Regions from separate parts of the Roseburia hominis A2-183 genome, predicted to be linked through region 3. Evidence: riboswitches for the same ligand, from Rfam matches in the RefSeq annotation. Region 3 holds a riboswitch; each other region holds the start of a gene.

Region 1 (4,650 bases), 130 kb from region 3:
TCATCTTCGCCATGGCAACGCTCGCCACGACCGGGATGACCACCACGCCCGCCTGCTTCCATGCCTCCATGAACTTTGCCGGACTTCCCGCACCGGTTGTGACAACCGGCACTTTCTCTTCTATGACAATCTTCGCCACTTCCGGCGCGTTTGGATTGAGCAGCATGACGTTCACGCCAAACGGACGGTCCGTCCGCGCCTTTACCTCACGGATCTGTTCTCTTACCACTTCCGGCGGCGCGCTTGCCGCTCCGATGATTCCGAGTCCACCCGCGTTCGACACTGCTGCCGCCAGGTGATATTCCGCCACCCATGCCATACCACCCTGAATGACCGGATATTTTGTTCCAAGCAATCTGCTTACCCTTGTTTCCATACTTCTCCTCTTTTCTTCCTGCCGGTCTTTTTTCTTACCCTTAAACACCGGTATGTCCCGGCTGCTGTCTTCGCCTATGCTGTAACCCCGCGGTTCTTCAAATATGTGATCACATCTCCGACCGTCACGATCGATTCCAGATCCTCCGACGGAATCTCCACGCCGAATTCCTCCTCCAGCGCCATGACAAGTTCAAACAGATCCAGCGAATCCGCACCCAGATCTTCCTTTAACTTTGTGTTCTCTTTAATCTCAGACTCCTGTACGTTTAACTGCTCCGCAATGATCGGTCTCATCTTTTCTAACATGTTTCTTCTCCTTTTCCCTGTTCCTTTTAATTATTTGCTTTTCAAATATTTTGATAATCAAATTATTCGCCTTTCAAAGTATATGTCTGTCCTGTTTGATTGTCAAGGTATTTTTTGGAAACGTTTCGCTAAAATTGCGTTAATGCGTTGAAATATCATGCAAAATTGCTTACAATATTCGTAATAAGATGTGGGAGGAGTTCGCTGATGAAACAATATTTTGGAATGAGCCAGACAGGAAACTTAAAAGAAGCTGCACAGGGCGTTCACGCTCCGGGACTTCTTATCCTGATGTCCAACGCAGACCAGTTTGAGGCACACGTTACAGAACTGGAATCCCTTTTCCCGGGAGTCCCGAGCATTGGCTGTATCGGCATGAGTTACAGTACCAGGGTCGTCGAAAAGGGAGTCGGTCTGGTTGCTTTTTATGACAATGTCACCGCTGTTGCCAACGTTTTGGAGCAGGCATCCACCATGCCCGTCAAATACATCGAACGCATGGAACAGGATTTAAAAAATGTCCACGCAAGTTCGAAAGATACCGTCTGTATTGACCTGTGTACCGGAAATGACGCCTGTGTGCTGACCACGATCCACAGCATTCTCGGCAAGGTGGGAATTCCGCTTGTCGGCGGCACCGGGGATAGCGGAAAAGTCTCTGTCAACGGAACGATCTATGAAGACGCCGATGTCTACGCTTTTGTGAAAAACAACGGAGGAAAAGTTGCTGTCTACAAGGAGAATCTCTACAAACCGATGCCAGGCTACCGCTTCATCGCTTCCAATACCGACCGCAGCAGATACTATGTCGGCGAGTTAAACGGCAAATCTTCCAAGCAGGCTTATATGGATGCCTTACATATCAGCGAGAGCAATATCATCAACCAGACTTTCCACAATCCGCTCGGCAAAATGAACGGACAGGACATCTGTATTATTTCCTTAAAGGAAGTATCCGGGAATGGTCTCTGCTGTTACAGACAGGTCAATGATTCCGATGTGCTCGTTCTTCTGGAAGAACAGGATTACAACGAGATTCTGGATGAGACGCTGCAGCGCATCCGCCGCGATTTCAACCATATTTCCGGCGTTTTCTCCATCAACTGTGTTTTCCGTTACCTTCTGTTCTCACAGGAACACCATATGGAAGATTATCTGAAAACCATGTCCACACTCGGTGATCACGCCGGTCTGATCGGATTCGGAGAACATTATAATCAGCAGTTCGTCAACCAGACCATGACCTGTGTCGTATTTGAATAATCTGTGATAGAAAGAGGAGGATTTCCATGTTTTCATTAAAAACACCAAAGAATGCAGCTGCTGCACCAGCCACGTCCACCAGCCGCTTAGATCTTCATCCTGTTACGCATATTGCGGACTGCCTGTTAGATTACCAGAAGCAGCTCTCCACCAGCGAAGTGCACTCTTTAGATGAACTGCAGTCCATCACACAGGCATTCCAGCTCGTTCTGGACGAAAATGCCGCGCTCCGCGAAAAGCTGGATTCCTTTCATGAGCTGTTCGGCGATGTGGACAGGGCTTCCGGTGAATTTGCTTCCGTCAAATCTGACATTGCCAGCTCTGTCGGTCTTGCACAGCAGCGTGTTGACGGATTGAAAGACAGCTCCAAAGAAGTGCAGGAGCGCTTTTTGGAAATGCAGAACACCTTTTCCGATTTCCAGGTTTCCGTTCAGAAGATCAAGGACTGCATGGCACAGATCATCTCAATTGCCAACCAGACAAACATGCTTGCCCTGAATGCTTCGATTGAGGCTGCCCGCGCCGGAGAGCAGGGAAAAGGCTTTGCGGTCGTTGCCGAGGAGGTCAAAAATCTTGCGAGTGAGATCAAGAGTCTTGTCAGCACGGTAGATATCAGCATCGGCGACGTCGAGCAGGGCACCGCCAACCTGAATACCAGTATTTCCACCTCGCAGGACGCCTTGAACCAGAGTATGGAAAATGTTGATTCCACGTATGAAGTGTTCGATCAGATCACAACCGCTGCCGGCGGTGCGGACACTGTACACCAGCAGATTACAACCGCCATGTCCGCCGCAGAGCAGAAGCTGGACGAAGTCAGCCAGTCCTTCAGCCTTGAGGAACGGCAGTTTGACGCTGTTATGGAGCATATCAATCACGCCAATGATCTCGGAACCACCAAGAGTTCCCTCTTCGAGGACATGACCAATCTGCTCACACAGATTGCGCCGCTCACAGAAGAACTGGAGAAGAACACAATCGTACTTGACAATTCCAAATAGAATCGTTATAGTAAAGTTCGTTATAATAATATCGAATATGAAAACGCTAGGGGTGCAGATTCTGCTGAGAGATGATCGTTCATTGACCCTTATTACTTGAACCGGATAATACCGGCGTAAGGAAGCTTTTTGCAATAACGCAGACAAATCCTCCTGGCTACATATTCACCAAGGAGGATTTTTTTATGAATAACTTTTTTGCTACACCGGAAGGCGGCTGGGGTGACGGTTCCGTCCATCTGACTACCGTCGGTATTGCAATCGTCATCGCAGTCATCGCCCTTCTTCTGATTGTTGCCGCTATCGTGCGCCACAAGAACGCCACGCACAAGTCCGCACTGACCACAAAGCAGCTCGTCTACTCTGCTGTTGCGATCGCGCTGGCCGTTGTGTGTTCGATGATCAAGCTGTTCGACATGCCAATGGGTGGTTCCGTCACTCTGCTGTCCATGCTTTTCATCGTTCTGATCGCTTACTGGTATGGTCCGTATGTCGGCATTATGACCGCAGTGGCTTACGGCCTGGTGCAGTTCGTACTGGAGCCGATTTTCTACACAATCCCGCAGATGCTCTTGGACTACCCGCTGGCATTCGGTGCTCTGGGTCTTGCCGGCTTCTTCAATAAGAAAAAGTGGGGACTTCAGATCGGATATATCGTTGGCGTTATCGGACGTTTTGTATTTGCAACGATCTCCGGCGTTGTATTTTTCGCAGCATACGCCCCGGAAGGCATGAGCCCGCTGGCATATTCTGCCGGCTATCAGGCATCCTACCTTGTTCCGGAGGCAATCATCACCTTGATTATCATCTGCATTCCACCGGTATCACATGCACTTGCGGAAGTCCGCAAACGCGCCGTGGAAGCGTAGGCAGCGCTATAAAAAGGACTGCCGCCCCCGCGCTTTGCACTTTAAAACGGGATACGTTTTATTATAAGAATATTGGAGAATATGAAGTTCCAGAATGCAACCAGAGGCGGCAATTCTTTGAAGCAAAATCCGAGGATTTCTTCCGTGCCGCGTCGAACATCGAGTTCTGTGTCTTTCCACGTTTGGACAGTCCCCGGGGCGTGTCCGACAAAACACAGACAATGAGCGGACTTTCTGGTGCCCCTAGTGGCACCGCTTCACAGACAATATAAAACCGCGCGAACCGAAACTCGTTATCATCTGCTATTGAAAACAAGGCAGATGATAACTCAGACATCGGCTTCGCGCGGTTATGTTGTGTTCAGTGGTGCCAACAAGGGGCACACACAAAAGTCCTTAAATTGTCTGCGGTTTGTGGACACGCCACGTGGAATGTTCCAAACTTGGAAAAACACAGATGATCAAGGATGTTCGACGCGGCATGGTTAGAAATACCGGATTTTGCGCTTAGAATTGCCGCCTCCGGTTGCATCTGGAACGTGATAGTCTCTGCTTCCCATAATAAAACGTATCCCGTTTATAGTGCGATGCACGCGGGCGAAAGCCCTTTTTAATCTAAGAGCATCTCTACGCAGCCGTACATTCCGGCGTCATTCCCGAGTCCCGCAAGTACGAACTTTGTGTTGGCGCATGCGTGGAATGAAGTGGCAACAAAGTGCTTCTTCACTGCATCCGTGAGAATATCACCAGCTTTGGAGACGCCTCCACCGATTACGATGACCTCCGGATTCACAACACATGCGATATTGGAAAGTGCTGCTCCTAAAATGCCA
Region 2 (4,650 bases), 490 kb from region 3:
GAACCTGACGACGGCGAAGGTGGAGAATCCGGCGGAAGACACAGAGGTGGATGCAGAGCTTGAGGCATATATTTTAGAGAAGATTGAGGAGCGCAAAGCTGCCAAGAAAGAGAAGGATTTTGCAAAGGCGGACGCGATCCGGGATGATCTTCTGGCAAAAGGAATTGTGTTAAAGGACACACGCGAGGGTGTGATCTGGCATAAAGCGTGAGTCGGAGAGGAAGCTGGTATGGGAAGAGGAATCGATTCTTATATTAAGGAACAGTTCGGGATTGCGGAAGTCGATATCCGCACCTACTCACCGCTGACACTGGCTTATATCGGTGACGGGATCTATGATCTCGTCATCCGTTCTGTTGTCGTGGGAAAAGGGAATACCAGAGCGGGAGAACTGCACAAACGGACCAGCCAGATTGTCAAGGCGCACACGCAGGCCGAGATGATGGAGGTGCTTCTGCCGCTTCTGACAGAGGAGGAAGCGGACATTTACCGGCGCGGCAGAAATGCCAAGTCGCCGACGATGGCAAAGAATGCGACGATGTCCGACTACCGCAAGGCCACCGGGTTTGAGACGCTGATGGGATGGCTGTACTTGCAGGATGAGTTTGAGCGTCTGGTGGAACTGGTGAAGACCGGTGTGGACGGGCTGCATTTGAAGTTATAGAACGTCTGCCGCGGGAAGAGGAATCAGAGGGCGAAAGCATAGAGCGTCTGCCGGTGGCAGAGGATGCTGCAGGCAGCAGAAAGCGCCTGCCGGAAGCAGAAAGAAAAGGAGAATACATGGGATACGAGGAATTAAAAATAGAGGGACGCAATGCGGTGCTTGAGGCGTTTCGTTCCGGCAAGACAATCGACAAGCTTTTTGTGCTGGACGGATGTCAGGACGGACCGGTGCGCACGATCGTAAGAGAAGCAAAAAAGCACGATACCATTATCCATTTTGTGGAAAAAGAGCGTCTGGATCAGCTCTCGGAGACGAAGAAGCACCAGGGCGTGATCGCGGTGGCGGCAGCATATGAATATGCGGAAGTGGATGACATTCTGGAGATCGCAAGAGAAAAGGGAGAGCCGCCGTTCCTTTTTCTGCTGGATAATATTGAGGACCCGCACAATCTCGGGGCGATCATCCGTACCGCGAATCTCTGCGGAGCACACGGGGTCATTATTCCAAAGCGCAGGGCGGTGGGACTGACCGCGACTGTGGCAAAGACGTCCGCCGGCGCGCTGAACTATACGCCGGTTGCCAAGGTGACGAATCTCACGGCGACGATCAAGGAGTTAAAGGAGCAGGGCATCTGGTTTGTCTGCGCGGATATGGGCGGCACGCAGATGTATGACCTGGATCTGAAGGGACCGATCGGTCTTGTAATCGGAAGCGAGGGTGAGGGTGTCAGCAAGCTGGTGCGCGAAAACTGTGATTATGTGGCTTCCATTCCGATGAAGGGTGACATTGATTCTCTGAATGCTTCCGTAGCAGCCGGTGTGCTTGCCTATGAGATCGTCAGACAGCGGATGATGTAAGATGACAGAGCAGGCATAGGCGGACAGATTTTTATGCTGCGGAAAATACAGCCGTGCGCGGAACGTTTGGGCGGCATAGCAGGGCAGAGAGGGAAGACGGAGGAAGACGTGGACGAATATCAGAAGCTGGCGGATGAAGAACTCATCCAGAAACTGCGCGAAGGCGACGAGCGGATCATGGATTATATCCTGGAAAAGTACAAGCCGTTGGTGCTTCGCAAGGCAAATGCGATGTTTTTGATTGGCGGAGATACGGATGACCTGATTCAGGAGGGGATGATCGGACTGTTTAAGGCAATCCGGGATTACCGGTCCGACAGGGAGACATCCTTTTTCCATTTTGCGGAATTGTGCATCAACAGACAGCTCTACAGTGCGGTGGAGGCATCCAACCGGAAAAAACATGTACCTCTGAATACTTACGTGTCCTTTTATTCCCAGACCACGGAGGAAGGGAAATCTCTGGCGGAGACGCTTCTCACCGACCAGATGGACGATCCGGAACAGCTGGTGATTGAGCAGGAGAATTTTACCGCTTTCTGGGAGCAGCTGCGGGAACAGTTAAGCGCGCTCGAGCGCCAGGTTTTAGACGCATATCTGGAAGGAAAAAATTACCGCCAGATAGCGGAGGAACTCGGAAAAAGTCCCAAGACAATCGACAATGCGCTCTCGCGTATCAAGGGAAAGATCCGGCAGAGATAGAGGGAAGGCAAAAAATGGCATTTTGCAAAAAAGAGCGGGAAATGAACAACCGGTTGTGCAAAATTTTGCGGAAATAAAAATACTAGTCCTAAGGTACTGTACAAAATGTATAGAAATGGAACAGAAGTTTTGTGAAGTTTGTGCACACTTCTTTGCGCAGTCATGGTACTATAATAACCGTAAAAACCCCCCAATACATTATATATAGTTTTTGCTATACCCCATAGTAAAAATACCTTCTCCTAAAAGGGCAGCCAGTGATGGCTGTTCTTTTTTTGTTATGGAAAAGAGCAGTTCTGAGGAAAGGGAGATTGACAGAAGCATAGAATTGAGATAAGGTGTTAGAGGAAAAAGAATATATCGCAGAGGGACTGTGCGCATGCGTAAACGGTTGAGAAGGTTAAAACCTGACTCTTGGAACCTGTCAGTTAATACTGTCGTAGGGAGCGAATGATGGATCAGATAGTTTGTGGAATCCGGCGTCACTGCGACGCCGGATTTTTTCGTACACCCTCTGCAGAAATGGAGCAGAAAAATATGGAACAGTATGCAACACAGATGGAAGCAGCACGCAAGGGAATTGTGACAGAGGAGTTAAAGAAGGTTGCGGCGAAGGAGCGCATGACCACAGAGGAGCTGATGCCGCTCGTTGCGGAGGGAAAGGTGGTCATCTGCGCGAACAGGCATCACAAATGCATTGACCCGGAGGGTGTCGGCTCGATGCTGCGGACGAAGATCAATGTAAATCTCGGAATCTCCAGAGACTGTAAGGATTATGACGTGGAGATGGAAAAAGTGATGGCGGCAGTTGACATGGGAGCGCATGCGATCATGGATCTCTCCTCGCACGGGAACACCATTCCGTTTCGGAGAAAACTGACGGCGGAATGTCCGGCTATGATCGGAACCGTGCCGGTATATGATTCTGTAATTCACTATCAGAGGGATCTTGCGACACTGACCGCAAAGGATTTTATTGATGTGGTACGCCTGCATGCCGAGGATGGCGTGGATTTTGTGACGCTGCACTGCGGAATCACGCGCAAGACGATCGAGCAGATCAGGAAGCACAAGAGAAAAATGAATATTGTATCCAGAGGCGGTTCGCTGGTGTTTGCGTGGATGTGTATGACCGGAGAGGAGAATCCGTTTTACGAGTATTACGATGAGATTCTTGAGATCTGCCGGGAGCATGATGTGACGATCTCTCTGGGCGATGCCTGCAGACCGGGCTGTCTGGCGGATGCGTCCGATGTGTGTCAGATTGAGGAACTGGTGCGGCTGGGCGAGCTTACAAAGCGCGCCTGGGCAAGAGATGTGCAGGTCATGGTAGAGGGACCGGGGCACATGCCGATGGATCAGATTGCAGCGAATATGAAGATTCAGCAGACGATCTGCATGGGAGCACCGTTTTATGTACTGGGACCGCTTGTAACGGACATTGCCCCGGGGTACGACCATATCACTTCCGCGATCGGAGGAGCGATCGCCGCGCAGAATGGAGCTGCATTTTTGTGCTATGTGACACCGGCGGAGCATCTGGCGCTTCCGAATGTGGAGGATGTCAAGCAGGGTATCATTGCATCGAAAATTGCGGCGCATGCGGCAGACATTGCCAAGGGCGTGCGGGGTGCAAGAGAGATTGACGACAAGATGGCAGACGCACGCCGTGTGCTGGACTGGGATGCACAGTGGGAATGTGCGATTGATCCCGAGACCGCAAAACAAATCCGCGAGGACCGCAAACCGGAGCACGAGGACACCTGTTCCATGTGCGGAAAATTCTGTGCGGTGCGCAGCATGAACAAGGCGCTTGCGGGTGAGTACATCGATATTTTATAAAACAGAACACGGGAAAGTGAAGAAGCGTCAGCGGAAAAACAACATTGCAGTATAAAAGCGGAATGTGGTATAATAAAAAAGGATTCTGTCAGCAGGAGAATGAATGGGAAAAATTTATTTGGTTGACAGTGAGAATGTAGGAGATATATGGGTGCCGCTTCTGGTATCCTCGCAGGAAGATGACGAGGTTCTTGTATTTTATACGACAAAGAGCCCGCATATGAATTACGAAAATGTGAGGATGCTCAAGGAGACGGAAAAGGAAGCAGACTTTATTAAGTGTTTTGAGGGAAGCAATGCGCTGGATTTCCAGCTGGTATCGGAACTTGGCTATCGCCTGAGCCAGAACGCGGACAGGGAGTATGTTATTGTATCAAATGATACGGGATTTGACGCTGCGGTGCGCTACTGGTCAACACGGAAAATGCCTGTGAGCCGTTTAAGCGGAAAGGAATGCCACAGAATGCTGACAGAGAAAAAGCAGCGCGTGGCAAAGGAATCCGGGGCAGCAGTAGAGCCGGAACAGGAACAGACCAGAGCGGCTGGCCCGGAAGTGGAAGCAGAGCAGGTTCGGGAGACTGAACA
Region 3 (4,650 bases):
GTAAAGAAAAAACATTACTGTTGATTGCAGGCATTGTCTGGATGATAGCAGGAGTTATTTTTACCAGAAATTATTTGTTTTACAGCCGATTGATGAAAAAGGGGCAGGACTAACGATGAAAGAAAACAATTACAAACCACAGATCCCAGATGTGATGGAAGCAATATTTGATGCAGCGTATTTGACTTTTGATCTGGTTGCTGCAATGCTTTTTTTCATATTTTCAAAGGGAAATATGTTATTTATTCTTTATGGAATATTAACATTGACACTTTGCGGAGGGGATGCTTTTCATCTGGTACCGAGAATTATCAGGGCAGTACGTGGAAGTAATGATAAAATAAAGCGGCAGCTGGGAATCGGACTGCAGGTATCGTCTGTTACAATGACAGTATTTTATATTATTTTGATGTATATCTGGAAGCTTACATTTCCGGAATTTAAAATACCGGTGGTAATTGAAGTTGTTGTATGGATATCAGCGGTTGTCAGAATTGTGATATGCCTGTTCCCGCAGAACAACTGGTGCACAGATGAAGGAAATATGAGATTATCTATTATCAGAAATACAGTTTTTGCAGTTACTGGTACAGGGATAATTATTTTATATTTAATTTCGGGAAATACCTATGGATATCATATGACAAGGATGGCTGCGGCTATTATTATTTCATTTGGCTGTTATCTTCCAGTAACGTTATTCAGTAAAACAAAACCAAAAGTAGGACTATTAATGATTCCGAAGACCTGTGCATATATGTGGATTATTGTAATGGGACTACAGATTTTGTCGGAATATTAAAAATGAGCTGGGAAATAGCAAAATATCTGATGTGGCTATGTAGCTGGATTTGTGATAATTTCAGAAAAGCACAGAACAAAAAGCTTGCATTTTGAAAACAGGCGTGTATAATAAAGCTGTTATAAAACAGACCATTACAGAAGTGATAAGGATAATGAAAACGGGGTGCTCGCACGGCGGGCTGAGAGTAAGCGGATGCTTTAACCCAGAACCTGATTTGGATAATGCCAACGTAGGGAGATAATAAGTCACAAGAGTTATTTGTGCAGGAATCTTTGCGTTGGGTTCCTGCACTTTTTTTGGCCGTTTGCGCCGATAAGGCAGCAGTAAGAAAAATGATATATCACAGCGGCAGATTGGGGGCACCACCTTAGGTCGCTATATAAAATTAATGCAGAGGAGGATTTTATGTACACAGCATTAACAATCGCTGGAAGTGATTCCAGTGGAGGCGCCGGCATCCAGGCAGATATTAAGACAATGACCGCCAACTGCGTATACGCGATGAGTGCGGTCACGGCTTTGACTGCCCAGAATACGACCGGCGTAACAGATATTATGGAAGTAACTCCCAAATTTTTGGCAGAGCAGCTGGACAGTATTTTTACGGATATTTATCCGGATGCAGTAAAGACCGGAATGGTCTCATCCAGTGAACTGATTGAGACGATTGCGGACAAACTGACAGAGTATCACGCAAAAAATATTGTGGTAGATCCTGTCATGGTGGCAACGAGTGGAGCAAGGCTTATCAGCGAGGATGCCATCGGCACATTGAAAAGTAAATTATTGCCCCTTGCAACTGTTATCACTCCGAATATCCCGGAAGCAGAAGTTCTTTCCGGAATGGAGATTAAAACAGAAGCAGATATGGAAAAAGCAGCAGAAATCATCTGTAACACCTTAGGCTGTGCAGTTTTATTAAAGGGAGGACATCAGTTAAACGATGCCAACGACCTTCTTTTCCAGAAAGAAAAAGAAACGGTATGGTTTCACGGGAAGAGAATTGACAACCCCAATACCCATGGAACAGGCTGCACGCTTTCTTCGGCGATTGCATCGAATCTTGCAAAGGGAAGGGACTTAGAAACTTCCGTCAGGTATGCCAAAAATTACATTTCCGGCGCACTTGCCGCCATGCTTGACCTTGGAAAAGGAAGCGGTCCCATGAACCATGCATTTGCAGTCGAAGGAGAGTACAAAGGATGAATAAAAAGAGAACTTCCGTTTTTTCAAACGGACTAATCTGGTTTGGCGCAGGCGTATCTCTGGCGGAAATACTGACAGGTACCTATTTTGCACCGCTCGGTATTGGAAAAGCAATGGCAGCAATCCTGCTTGGTCATCTGATCGGCGGTCTTATGATGTTTGCGGCAGGAATGATCGGAGCGAAAGAGCGCAAAAGCGCCATGGAAACTGTAAAAATGAGCTTCGGCGAGAAGGGAAGCCTTCTTTTTGCCGTATTAAATGTGTTGCAGCTTGTTGGATGGACGGCGATCATGATCTATGACGGCGCACTTGCAGCGGATGGTGTGTTACATATTGGAAACTGGGTGTGGGCGCTCGTCATTGGTGTTCTGATTATTGTCTGGATTTTCATTGGGCTGACCAATCTCGGCAGGCTAAATACGGTTGCCATGACAGCACTTTTTATTTTGTCACTGGTACTATTTAAAGAGATCTTTTTTAATTCAGATTTTGTGATGCTGATTACAGCAAGTGATGACACAATGACGTTTGGTGCGGCGGTAGAACTTGCGGTAGCAATGCCGCTTTCCTGGCTGCCGCTTATCAGCGATTATACAAGAGAAGCAGAAAAGCCGTTTGCAGCAACACTTGCCAGTGTGCTTGTCTACAGTCTGGTCAGCATTTTTATGTACATGATCGGCATGGGAGCGGCTATTTTTACCGGTGAATATGACATTGCACAGATTATGTTAAAAACCGGTTTTGGCGTTGTCGGACTTCTTATTATTGTATTTTCCACGGTTACAACCACCTTTCTGGATGCTTACTCCGCAGGAGTTTCCAGTGTTTCCATTTCTTCAAAGATTCAGGAAAAATGGGCGGCGATCGTTGTTACCGTGATCGGAACGGCTGCAGCGATTGTGTATCCCATGGATAACATTACAAACTTTTTATATCTGATCGGTTCTGTTTTTGCTCCGATGATCGCAGTACAGATCGCAGATTATTTCATTTTAAAGAAGGCAGATGCCGAAAAATCTGCTTTCCAGTGGCGTAATCTGGTGGTATGGCTTGCCGGTTTTATGATTTACCGCATATTGATGCAGGTAGATACACCGGTCGGAAATACACTGCCGGATATGGTGATCACAGTCATTCTCTGCCTGATTGTGGAAAAAGCTGCGGGGGCATCACACAACAGGAAAAGAGGATGAAAAATGAAGAAACTGAATTTAAAGAAATTGACGGTCACAGCAATCTTAGCAGCGGTAGCAGTGGTGGGAAGCTTGTTTTCCTTCCCGGTATTCGGTTCCAAATGCGCACCGGTACAGCATCTGGTAAATGTTTTATGCGCGGTTACCGTAGGACCATGGTGGGCGTTGGCACAGGCTTTTATTGCGTCGCTGATCCGTAATCTGCTGGGACTGGGAAGTCCGCTGGCATTCCCGGGAAGCATGTGCGGTGCATTGCTTGGCGGACTTCTTTATAAGTACGGGAAGAAACTTCCGTTTGCCTATCTCGGCGAGGTGGCAGGAACCGGAATCATTGGCGGAATGCTTTCTTATCCGGTGGCATATCTTGTCATGGGGAATAAAGCAGCGGCGCTATTTACGTTTGTTGTTCCGTTCCTGATTAGTACCTGCGGTGGAACACTCATTGCTATTATTATTACGCTGCCGCTGAAAAAATCAGGTCTGCTTGGCAGAATGAAGGAAAGTTTAGAAGAGTAAAAATGTTAAGGTGTTGCTGCATCCGTATTGCATTGATGTATACGCCGGTCATGGTATGGAGAAGATAGGAAATATGCGGTTATTGATCAAACAGAGAGTGTTTTCGTGGACAGATTCCTATGACGTGTATGACGAGGCGGGGAGAGCACCAGGAAGAGGTCAGTGCGTGGGATTGACAAGCAGATAGAAATTGACGTATACTGAATTGGATTTTGAGGAAAAGAAAGGAGGACGCAGGATGAACGGTCTGGGTTATGCACCGGTCTGCAGCAGCAGTGCATTGTCAAAAACAGATATTTTTCGCGTGTACGGGATTACTGCGCCCTTTTTTAAGAAGGTTTAGCGTTTCTGTACAAAGAAAAATGCGGCAGTAATTCCGAAACAGTTTGATCTCGCAAAGGTGTGGGATCGGGCTGTTTTTTCATTTTATTGATAACAATAAAAAGAAAAGAGGAATTACAGATGAACGAAAAACAGAATCTTCGACTTAAGAGAAATGTTGGGCTGGACTATGTCCATACGTTTCTTTCCAATATGAACATGCAAAGCTCGATCTGGGTGCTGTATCTCGCATATTGCGGGATGCACCTGGCACAGATCGGACTACTGGAGGGAATTTACCATGCGACAAGCATTGTGTGTGAGATTCCTTCCGGGGCTGCAGCCGATCTGTTGGGCAGAAAACGTTGCATGATTTTGAGCAACATCTGCATCGCGGTTTCCTGCGTGATCATGCTGTTCTCAAAAAGTTTCGGGTGTTTTGCGGTAAGCTTTGTCGTACAGGCACTTGGAAATAATTTAAACTCCGGCTCGGAGGAAGCGCTTGTATATGACAGCATGAAGTGCCTGGGGCAGGAAGAACACTACATGGGTGTCTATGGAAGACTCAATGTGCTGATCGAAGTGGCGCAGGGGCTTGCGACGGTCGCC

Evidence for each region. A riboswitch is a leader RNA that binds a small molecule or an ion and turns the genes downstream of it on or off. The one in region 3 is predicted to bind thiamine pyrophosphate.
Region 1: it holds a riboswitch for thiamine pyrophosphate, as region 3 does, so the genes downstream of both, thiT (energy-coupled thiamine transporter ThiT) here and thiD (bifunctional hydroxymethylpyrimidine kinase/phosphomethylpyrimidine kinase) in region 3, are expected to answer to the same signal.
Region 2: it holds a riboswitch for thiamine pyrophosphate, as region 3 does, so the genes downstream of both, thiC (phosphomethylpyrimidine synthase ThiC) here and thiD (bifunctional hydroxymethylpyrimidine kinase/phosphomethylpyrimidine kinase) in region 3, are expected to answer to the same signal.

What each region holds. Positions count from the first base shown of each region.
Region 1 is NC_015977.1:3,042,571-3,047,220, forward strand. It holds gene fabK (enoyl-[acyl-carrier-protein] reductase FabK) at 1-376, opposite strand, end outside; gene acpP (acyl carrier protein) at 451-684, opposite strand; gene RHOM_RS13665 (FIST signal transduction protein) at 892-1,947, shown strand; gene RHOM_RS13670 (methyl-accepting chemotaxis protein) at 1,974-2,948, shown strand; TPP riboswitch at 2,987-3,088, shown strand; gene thiT (energy-coupled thiamine transporter ThiT) at 3,134-3,817, shown strand; gene RHOM_RS13680 (ROK family glucokinase) at 4,428-4,650, opposite strand, start outside.
Region 2 is NC_015977.1:2,429,222-2,433,871, reverse strand. It holds gene cysS (cysteine--tRNA ligase) at 1-211, shown strand, start outside; gene RHOM_RS10895 (Mini-ribonuclease 3) at 230-664, shown strand; gene rlmB (23S rRNA (guanosine(2251)-2'-O)-methyltransferase RlmB) at 781-1,521, shown strand; gene sigH (RNA polymerase sporulation sigma factor SigH) at 1,555-2,223, shown strand; TPP riboswitch at 2,578-2,686, shown strand; gene thiC (phosphomethylpyrimidine synthase ThiC) at 2,761-4,065, shown strand; gene RHOM_RS16555 (PIN domain-containing protein) at 4,169-4,650, shown strand, end outside.
Region 3 is NC_015977.1:2,916,658-2,921,307, reverse strand. It holds gene RHOM_RS13035 (hypothetical protein) at 116-802, shown strand; TPP riboswitch at 954-1,058, shown strand; gene thiD (bifunctional hydroxymethylpyrimidine kinase/phosphomethylpyrimidine kinase) at 1,211-2,011, shown strand; gene cytX (putative hydroxymethylpyrimidine transporter CytX) at 2,008-3,204, shown strand; gene thiW (energy coupling factor transporter S component ThiW) at 3,208-3,720, shown strand; gene RHOM_RS13015 (MFS transporter) at 4,183-4,650, shown strand, end outside.